4 regions of the Kocuria sp. CPCC 204721 genome follow, and region 3 is predicted to be linked to each of the others. Evidence: riboswitches for the same ligand, from Rfam matches in the RefSeq annotation. Region 3 holds a riboswitch; each other region holds the start of a gene.
The links. A riboswitch is a leader RNA that binds a small molecule or an ion and turns the genes downstream of it on or off. The one in region 3 is predicted to bind cyclic di-AMP.
Positions count from the first base shown of each region.

Region 1: another riboswitch for cyclic di-AMP. It lies ahead of RF637_RS13395 (C40 family peptidase); the one in region 3 lies ahead of RF637_RS12955 (C40 family peptidase).
Region 2: another riboswitch for cyclic di-AMP. It lies ahead of RF637_RS05210 (C40 family peptidase); the one in region 3 lies ahead of RF637_RS12955 (C40 family peptidase).
Region 4: another riboswitch for cyclic di-AMP. It lies ahead of RF637_RS06605 (C40 family peptidase); the one in region 3 lies ahead of RF637_RS12955 (C40 family peptidase).

Region 1 is NZ_JAVKPO010000026.1:6,549-8,744, forward strand. It holds gene RF637_RS13385 (cation transporter) at 1-202, shown strand, start outside; gene RF637_RS13390 (hypothetical protein) at 258-410, opposite strand; cyclic di-AMP (ydaO/yuaA leader) riboswitch at 763-951, shown strand; gene RF637_RS13395 (C40 family peptidase) at 957-1,616, shown strand; gene RF637_RS13400 (helix-turn-helix transcriptional regulator) at 2,072-2,196, shown strand, end outside.
Region 2 is NZ_JAVKPO010000003.1:258,183-260,378, forward strand. It holds gene RF637_RS05205 (class I SAM-dependent methyltransferase) at 64-585, shown strand; gene RF637_RS05210 (C40 family peptidase) at 725-1,387, opposite strand; cyclic di-AMP (ydaO/yuaA leader) riboswitch at 1,393-1,582, opposite strand; gene RF637_RS05215 (four-helix bundle copper-binding protein) at 2,173-2,196, shown strand, end outside.
Region 3 is NZ_JAVKPO010000021.1:16,170-18,365, reverse strand. It holds gene RF637_RS12960 (DUF305 domain-containing protein) at 1-212, opposite strand, end outside; gene RF637_RS12955 (C40 family peptidase) at 531-1,172, opposite strand; cyclic di-AMP (ydaO/yuaA leader) riboswitch at 1,179-1,364, opposite strand.
Region 4 is NZ_JAVKPO010000005.1:45,858-48,053, reverse strand. It holds gene RF637_RS06610 (NlpC/P60 family protein) at 1-449, opposite strand, end outside; gene RF637_RS06605 (C40 family peptidase) at 682-1,293, opposite strand; cyclic di-AMP (ydaO/yuaA leader) riboswitch at 1,297-1,495, opposite strand; gene RF637_RS06600 (metal-dependent transcriptional regulator) at 1,855-2,196, opposite strand, start outside.

The DNA.
Region 1 (2,196 bases), on a different contig from region 3:
CGTGCTGCTGGTAGGCCTGGTGCTCAACAGCACCCTGGGCTGGTCCTGGGCCGACCCGCTGGCTGCGCTGGTGATCGCCGCCGTGGCGGTCAAGGAGGGGCTGGAGGCCTGGCGCGGAGACGCCTGCTGCACTCCCGTTGCGGTCCTCACCGCCGAGGACGGTGCACACTGCGGTGGATGCGGTCCCAACTGCGCCCACTGAGCACGGTCGGCACGCGTCGGCGCCCCGAGACGAGGACGCCGGGGCGCACGGCTTCTCAGGAACCGAGGTAGACGGAGATCGCGGCGAACAGCGCAACTCCGCCGGTGAGCAGGATCGGTCCCGGCACGCTGGTGTCGCCTTCGTGGGCTTGGTCGGGCATCTCCTCGACCACAACGCTGGCTAACGTTCCGCCAGTCAGTGCGAGCATGGACAGAGCCCAAATTTCCGGGGCTTGATGCAGCGCGAAATATCCCAGGATGGCCGCGGGCTTCGCTCTCGATCCACCCGCCGCGCCTTTTGAAGTGGCTCCTGTCCCCACCGCTGTGTGGGCGACGACTCCCCGCGCAGCGTCCACGCACCAACAAGCCACCTCACTCAAAGCGCAGAGCGCCCCGCCTTTCTCGGGAAATTAACAGGAAAAAGCCGACAACAATTCAGGTCTTCATCAAGCCTTGACCACTTCTTTACGATCTCTATACATTCCCGAATCGGATTGTGATTGTTTCGTAATCTCCTTGTACTCTTCAGTGCGTGCCGACCACTGATCCTGTCGGCGCCCTCGTGGCACATCGCCGAGTTCTGCCGGTGCTCGGGGTTCCTGAAGAGAAATCGCTTGGCAGAAGCGGGGGAACCATTACCGGTCCCGGTGTACCGGGGCCTTGGGGTTAAGTCTCAGAGCGCGTGCGTTCTGCGGCCGGGTGTCTCCCACCCGCATCCGACAGCTCACCTCGTAGGCAAAGGGAGGAACTCCACCATGTCGCTTTTCAAGCAGCACACTGCCCGTCACCGCGCCCAGACCTCCTCGCGCGCCGTGCGTACCACCACCGTCGTCGCCGCCGCCGGCGCAGCGCTGGTGGGCTCCATCGCTCCGGCCCAGGCCTACGCCGAGATCCCCGCCGCCTCCGGGTCCTCCTATGCGGCTCCGGCCTCGGCGATGGCCGATCTGGCCTCCTACACCACCCCGGCCCCGGTCGCCGCGCAGCCCGCCGCCCCCGTCGACCAAGCCCCGGCCCCGCAGCAGAGCGCCGCCACCTCGAGCGTGAGCCCGCAGTCCACCGCCATCACCGAGATCGCCCCGGCCGCCGGCGGCATCGTGGGCACGGCCATGCAGGGCGTGGGCACCGGCTACGTCTGGGGCGGGACCTCCTTCGGGGCCTGGGACTGCTCCGGATTCACCGGCTGGGTCTACGCCCAGAACGGCATCGACATCCCCCGCACCAGCTTCCAGCAGATCGCCGCCGCCACCCCGACGTCCAACCCGCAGCCTGGTGACCTGGTGTCCCAGAACGGCGGCAACCACATCGGCATCTACATCGGTGGCGGCAAGATGGTCTCGGCGCTGAACCCGACCCAGGGCACCTTCGTCCACTCCGTCAACGCCATGCCCGTCGACGGGTACTACACCTACCGGTGAGTCTCGCCGATGTGGTGAAGGCCGGCCGGTGGGCTCATCCGTCAGGTGCGGAGTGCCCCGCCAGGATCATCGTCGATGGACCGCATGGGTGCACTCGGATGGACCGCATGGGTGCACTCCGCAGCTGTAGCCGCAGACTCGAACGATTGCCACGATCCTGTCGATGTGCACACGCCAGCGAATCGGCACACGGGGAGCAGTCCTGCGGAGAGGATCGGAGAGTGCTCATGGCCTTGCCCTGTCTTCCGCTGGACGCGGGCAGTGCTTATCCTGCTCCGCCTCGGCATTGGAGCGAGAGCCCTTAGGGTGCAGCGATGGCTCGGGGGACGGGGATGCCGCAGTGGCGGACGGCACCCCCGTCCGCCCTCACCGTATGAATACGAGCTGGACATTGCCCGATCATCAAGGGAAGCCCCTCATCTCCTTTGATACAGATTCTGCTGTACGGTTATTGGATGAGGATCTTGTCCCCGGTCGCGGCGATGTCCCGTTTCGGCAAAGCACTGGCCGATCCCACCCGGGCCGCGGTGCTGCTGCAGCTGCAGCAGGGCCCAGCGGTGCCCTCGGAACTGGCGGCCCG
Region 2 (2,196 bases), on a different contig from region 3:
AGGATGTCCGCTCTAGAAGCTTCGTGCTGCCGCAGTGCGCCATGGAGTCTTTTGGCCCGGCGAATGGTCCCCTGGGCGACCCAAGGCTTCCCCGTCACCGAGAACGTGCTGGAAATCGGCGGGGGCAGCGGGGCGATGGCCGAAGCGATCGTCCAAGCCAACCCTTGGGTGCGGCTCACTACGACCAACGCCGACCCGGTGATGGTTGAGGTTGCGCAGCAATGCCTTGTCAGATTCCCCCATGCTGAGGCCTGTCAGGCCGACGCCACCCGCCTGCCCTTCGAGGACGAGTCATTTGACACGGTTGTGAGCTTCCTGATGCTCCACCACGTCATCGAGTGGGAACACGCGGTGGTCGAGGGGTCCCGGGTTTTGCGGCCGGGCGGGGCATTGGTGGGATACGACCTGCTTGCCTCACGGATGGCCTCCTTGGTGCACCGGGCCGATCGCTCTCCCCACCGACTCATCGACCCCGGAGCCTTCAAACCAGTTCTCGACCAGGTCGGCCTGGAGCTCCTCGCCCTCCGGTTGTCCTTCGGTGGGCGGATTCTACGCTTTGTTGCCCAGAAGCCAGCTACGCGGTGACCTGCGTTGGCAACCAGGCCTGGACTGCGGGATGAGATCCCGTGCTGTGGGGGCCCTGTCGTTGACAGGGCCCCCACAGCACGGGGGCGGCTTCTCCGGGAGCCCCTGGGTGGATGCCCAAGGCATCCAGTGGTGTGGGTCAGCGGAAGGTGACGTAGCCGACCACGGGCATGGCGTTGACGTCGTGGACGAAGGTGCCCTGGGTCGGATTCAGCGCGGAGATCATCTTGCCGCCGCCCAGGTAGACCCCGATGTGGCCGCCACCGTTCTGGACGACAAGGTCACCGGGCTGGGGGTTGGCGGTCGGGGTACCAGCCGCCCACTGGGCCTGGCTGGTGCGGGGGATCTCGATGCCGTTCTGGGCGTAGACCCACTGGGTGAACCCGGAGCAGTCCCAGGCGCCGAAGGCGGTACCACCCCAGACGTAACCACCGCCCACACCCTGCATGGCGGTGCCCACGAGCCCGCTCCCGGAAGTGGAGACAGCAGTAGTGTCGGTGGACTGGACGGAAACATCCGAGGCCGAGGCCATCTGCGGCGTCGAGGCCGCCTGCGCCCCAGGGGCCGGGGTGGCTGCCGGGACGATCGGGGCCGCGGCGGGGGACGAGGCCAGGGTCGCCACCACGGGGGCGGGGGTGGAGGAGGCGGTGTTCGAGGGGGTCGGTAGCTCGGCGTAGGCCTGGGCGGGTGCCACCGAGCCAAGCACCGTCGCACCAGCGGCGGCTGCGAGAGTGGTGCGGCGAACGAGGCGGGACGGGGTCTGGGCGCGGTGGCGAGCAGTACGGCGCTGGAACATGGGCATGAGTGGATTCCTCCCTTTGCCTGCGAGGTGAGCTGTCGGATGCGGGTGGGAGACACCCGGCCGGGCGGACGCGCGCGTCCGGCCGGCTTAACCCCCAGGCCCCAAGGGCGGGACCGTGTATGGTTCCCCCGCTTCTGCCAAGCGATGTCTTTTCAGCGGACCCCGGGCACCGGCAGAATTCGGCGATGTACCCGGGGATGCCAACCGGATCGGCGATCGGCACGCAGAGGACAGTAGCGAACAGATAACGGAAAAGTCACGTTACGGTTACGGCCGCTCCTCCCCCCTTGTTTCACCGCCGAGCGGGACGGAGAGACGCTCGGGAGTGACCGCCGAGGCGGCGGCCGCCTTCTACTCGCGCCCCAGCACATTGCTGCCGAAGAGGTGCATATCTGACGGCGACTAGCGGATTTACGCGGTGTGCGCCCAGGCCCTCCTGTACCTGCGGCTCCGTCAGAGGGGTGCAAGAGCGCAGCTGCCAGCCCCTGCCGCCTCACAGGGATTGGTAAGAAAAGGATAGGAAATCATCCAGGCTATTTTCAGGAAGTCGTTCTCTTCCGGCGGCGCGAGAGAGATTTCTTCATGAGATCTTCATGGTTCCTATGCATCTTTCACAAAAGGAAATGGATGCGTGGCGTGGCGCGCGCCTCGCTCTCGGGATTTCTTCACGGAATCTTCAAGGAGTAAGTGCTTCATCCGGCCAGATCCGCAGTTTGCTGTCGGTTGTATGGCGGATTGGCTCCGGCCGGTTCGTCTCCTCGGCCGAACCGACGAAGGAGCAAGCCATGACTCATCATGTGACGTCGATG
Region 3 (2,196 bases):
GCCAGCTCGGCCATGTCGGTGGCACCCTGGTGGTGGGGGACCATCATCACGGCGAAATGGCGGTCGTGGTTCATGTGCCGCTCAGCGCCCGTCTGTGCGGAGGCGGAGGAGGGCTGGTGCGTCGGGGACGCGACCGCCGCGGTCGCCCCGGCACCGCTGAGGGCCAGCGCCAGGGCCGTCCCGGCGGCCAGGTGCTTGATCGTCGACGTCATGACGAACCTCTCCTTCGCAGCAGCCCGTGCTGGGCCTGCACATCGTGGTGTTTGCTCTGCTCAGCCTCGGGTCGAGGCGGGCCGATCCGTCCACGGTAGCCCCGCCGTGGTTGCTTTCTCCGGGCTGGGAGGGCTGGGCGGTAGATCTTCACTGAACCTTCAAGAGCGGGCCCATCAGGGGGCCGAATCGGGGTGTTCCCCGGCGGTGGCCTGATGCAGGCATCTCAGGTTCTGACCGACCGATCCTGGATGCTGATCAGGTGGGGGGCACACTCGCCGCCCGCCACGAGCGGCATTCGTGGCGGGCGGCGTGTTGGCTCAGCGAAAAGTGACGTAGCCGACCGTCGGCATGGCATTCACGCTGTGCACGAAGGTGCCCTGGGTGGGGTTCAGCGCGGAGATCATCTTGCCGCCACCGAGGTAGATCCCGATGTGGGCCCCGCCGTTCTGGACGACGAGGTCGCCGGGCTGCGGGTCGGTGGTCGGGGTGCCGGCCGCCCACTGCTGCTGGCTGGTGCGGGGGAGGTCGATGCCCTGCTGGGCGTAGACCCACTGGGTGAAACCGGAGCAGTCCCAGGCGCCGAAGTCCGTGCCGCCCCAGACGTAGCCGGTACCGACGCCCTGCATCGCGGTGCCGACAAGGCCGCCGGCCGCAGCGGAGGTGGCGGAGATCTCGGAAATGTCCGAGGACTGGGGGGACAGACTCGAGGTGGCCGCCCCAGCGGCCGGCAGGCTCGCCGCCTGCACGGTGACGGGGGCCTGGGAAGCGGCCGGGGCCGGGGAGGTCGCGGGGGTCGAGTATGCGGTGCCGGACGTGGCGGGGGCTTCGGCATAGGCCTGAGCGGGGGCGACGGAGCCGATCACCGCCGCGCCGACAGCGGCGGCCAGGGTCGTGGTGCGCACCAGGTGCGAGGGGGTCTGGGCGCGGTGGCGGGCAGAGCTACGCGTGAAGAAAGCCATGAATAGGGGTCCTCCTTTTGCCTACGAGGTGAGCTGTCGGGTTCGGGTGGGAGGCACCCGGCCGCCGAGCCTGCAGCTCCGGCGGCTTCACCCCAAGGTCCGGGTGCGGACCGGGTATGGTTCCCCCGCTTCTGCCAAGTCATTTCTGTGATGGGGTCCCCGGCTGCCGGCAGAATTCGGCGAAGCACCCGGGGAAGCCGATGAGATCAGCCAACGGCACGCAGAGGACACTAGCGCCTAGATAACGAAAAGGTCACATTCCCTGTGGTGCCGGGAAAAGGCTTGCGCCGGCCTCGCGCGGTCGTCGGCAAACCGGCCGGTAGCCCACCACGCCTGGGGCACATTCGTTCCGGCGGGGTGGCGCCGCTAGCTGTCTTTCCTCCCCGTGCCACCACTCATCGGGACCGACCCGGGGAGGCTCTGACCTGCGGTATCGCGCCGATGAGTGCGGTGGGAGCTCGGATCCGCTGCCCTCACTACCCGTGGAATCCTTCGGCCTGCGCGCGGTGCGGGGGGAGGTGAACCCCCCGGGGGAGCTTCAGCGTCCCTCAAGGGTGTTCTCGGATTTTTTACGAAACCGCCCAGCATTTCCTGGGGGAGTGAGCTGTTTCCTTCATGAAATCTTCATATCCCAGGGTGTCGACCAGGTGAGAAGAGCTGCTTTCTTCACGAGATCTTCAAATTCCTCCGGGTCCATGTATCGGACCGGTGGATCAATGGCCCGGGTGAGGGGAGCGAATAACCAGGTTCTTCGCTGTCGTTGGTGAGGCCAGATTCGTCAGCGGCGGAGCCACTGGGCTGCCGGCTGCCACGTGGCTGGGTCGATCAGTATTCCGGGGCCGATTGGGGACGCCGGGCGGTGCCGTCACCGCTGCCTCGATCGTGGTCACGGGCTGTTGATCCGCGATCCCCTCGCCCCGCAGGCATTCCTCGACAAGGCCGGCCCTTGGCGGGAGCAGTGCCGACCGTGGTGAACGTGCGGATCGGCATGGCGCAGGCCTTGCAGAGGGGTGAGGGTGGCCGC
Region 4 (2,196 bases), on a different contig from region 3:
GGAGCGGCGTGGCGGCCCTGGGCCACCGGAGCCTGCTCGGCGACCGAGGTGACGTTCTCGGAAGCGGTCACGACGGAGGGGGCTGCAGCCGGAACGGCGGGAGCCTGCAGCGGGGTCACGTCGGCCACGGGAGCGGCCTGGACCACGGAGGGCTGAGCGGGAGCCTGAGCGGCGGGCTGCGCCTTCTCGGTCTTCGCGGCCTTCTGCTCCTTGGCAGCGTTCTCCTGGGCCTTGTCGGCCTTGGCGGCAGGTTCCGCGGAGACGGTGTTGTCGGAGGCGGGGGCCTCGGACACAGCGGCGGCGGGGGCCTGCTCGGAGGCATTCTGCGTGGCCTGCACGGACACGGTGGTCGCGAGGGCCAGACCTGAGAAGGCCGCGACGGCGGCGACGGTACGGGCCTTGCCCGCGAAGAGGCCCTTGGCGGCGTGAGGAGCGGTTTCGTTCGACATTCGTGTGGTTTCCTAACACGTTCGTGTCCACCCAGGGCACGGAGGTGTGCGGTGACCGGCACATCCGTCAGGACGCAGCAGCGGTGCACGGATTTGGGCGGGAGATTACGTTCGGTTTTCAGGTGGTTCCGGCGCGGTGTGCCGACCGAGGTCCGGGGACCCGGCCAGCACACCCGGCCGCAATGTGGCTCGGTGTGGACCGCGCATCATGCTCGGGCGCGGTGTCACCGGGTCACCGGAAGGTGTAGTAACCATCCAGCTGCATGGCATTCACGGAGTGAACCTGAGTGCCCTGCGAGGGATTGAGAGCGGAGATCATCTGGCCGTTGCCGATGTAGATCCCCACGTGGGAGCCGCCGTTCTGGGAGACCAGATCGCCGGGCTGCGGGTTGGAGGTGGGGGTGCCAGCGGCGAACTGGGCCCAGGTGGTGCGGGGCAGGTTGATGCCGTTCTGGGCGTAGACCCACTGGGTGAAGCCGGAGCAGTCCCAGGCCTTGAAGCCAACGCCGCCCCAGACGTACGCGCCGCCGATGCCCTGGTAGGCGGTGCCCACCAGACCACCCGTGGAGTGGTTCGACTGGGTGCTCACGCTGGCGGCGGAGCCCACGGTGTTGGTGGTCTGCATGGTGTACGACGCGTTGTAGGCCTGCACCGAGGAGGTGGACGCCTGGTAGCCATAGGAAGCCGTGGAGCCCAGATCGACGAGACCGCTCGAGGCCTGCGCGGGGGCCGCGAGGCCGACCACGGCGGCACCAGCGACGACCGTACCGATAGTGGTGTTACGCACGAGGTGCGACTTCGTCTCGGCGCGGTGCCGGGCAGAGTTCTGCTTCATGAAAGACATATGTGTTCCTCCCTGCGCCTACGAGGTGAGCTGTCGGGTTCGGATGGGAGACATCCGGCCGCACGCACCTAGGTGCCGTGCTGGCTTGACCCCAAGGACCCGTCTGATGCAACGAGTCCGGAAGTGGTTCCCCCGCTTCTGCCATGCGGATGTTCTGTGTACGGGTCCCGGAGCGCATGGCAGAACTCGGCGAACGCTCGGGAGTGGCGATCCGACCAGTGATCGGCACGGGCATGACTGTACAGGATGGATAACGAAAATGTCACGTTTTGATTACAGCCGGTCACGCATCGGGCATCGGTCGTTATGAATCACCGTGGATTACCACGACCGTCGATATCAATCGGCCGCCTCAACACGCCCGCCCGCTCGAAAGCCCACACCACGAAAAAGGCTCCTGACCTGCGGTGATACAGGGCTCACCCAGTGAGCGAAGGTCGAAACCGCACCGATCACCCGTGATTGTCCCCACAGTCGAAAGGTCACGGTCAACTTCTCGAAGATCACGGCGCGTCGCGTTCCGACGTCACTGGAAGCAACCGCGAAGAGACGCAGCGGCGATCAGGCCTCGGCGGCGGCCACCCGAATGGCGCGCGCGGTGGCGGAGTCCAGGTCCAGGGACACTCCCGAATCGACCCGGGTCACCACGACCCGATTCTCGTTCCCGGGGTTGATCTCGGCCGTGACCCTGGAGCCCGTGAGGATGCCCGCGGAGCTGAGCATCTCGATGAGTTCCTGATCCGCCTGCACCACTTCCGGCAGCAGCCGGACTACGTACTCCGTGGAGTCCTGGGCTCCGGCGACCTCGAGCAGGGTGAGGCCGTCGAAGACCTCGGCCGCGGCACCGGTGCCGTTGTGCTCGCCCCGCCCCGGGATGGGCGTGCCGTACGGGGAGTTCTCGGG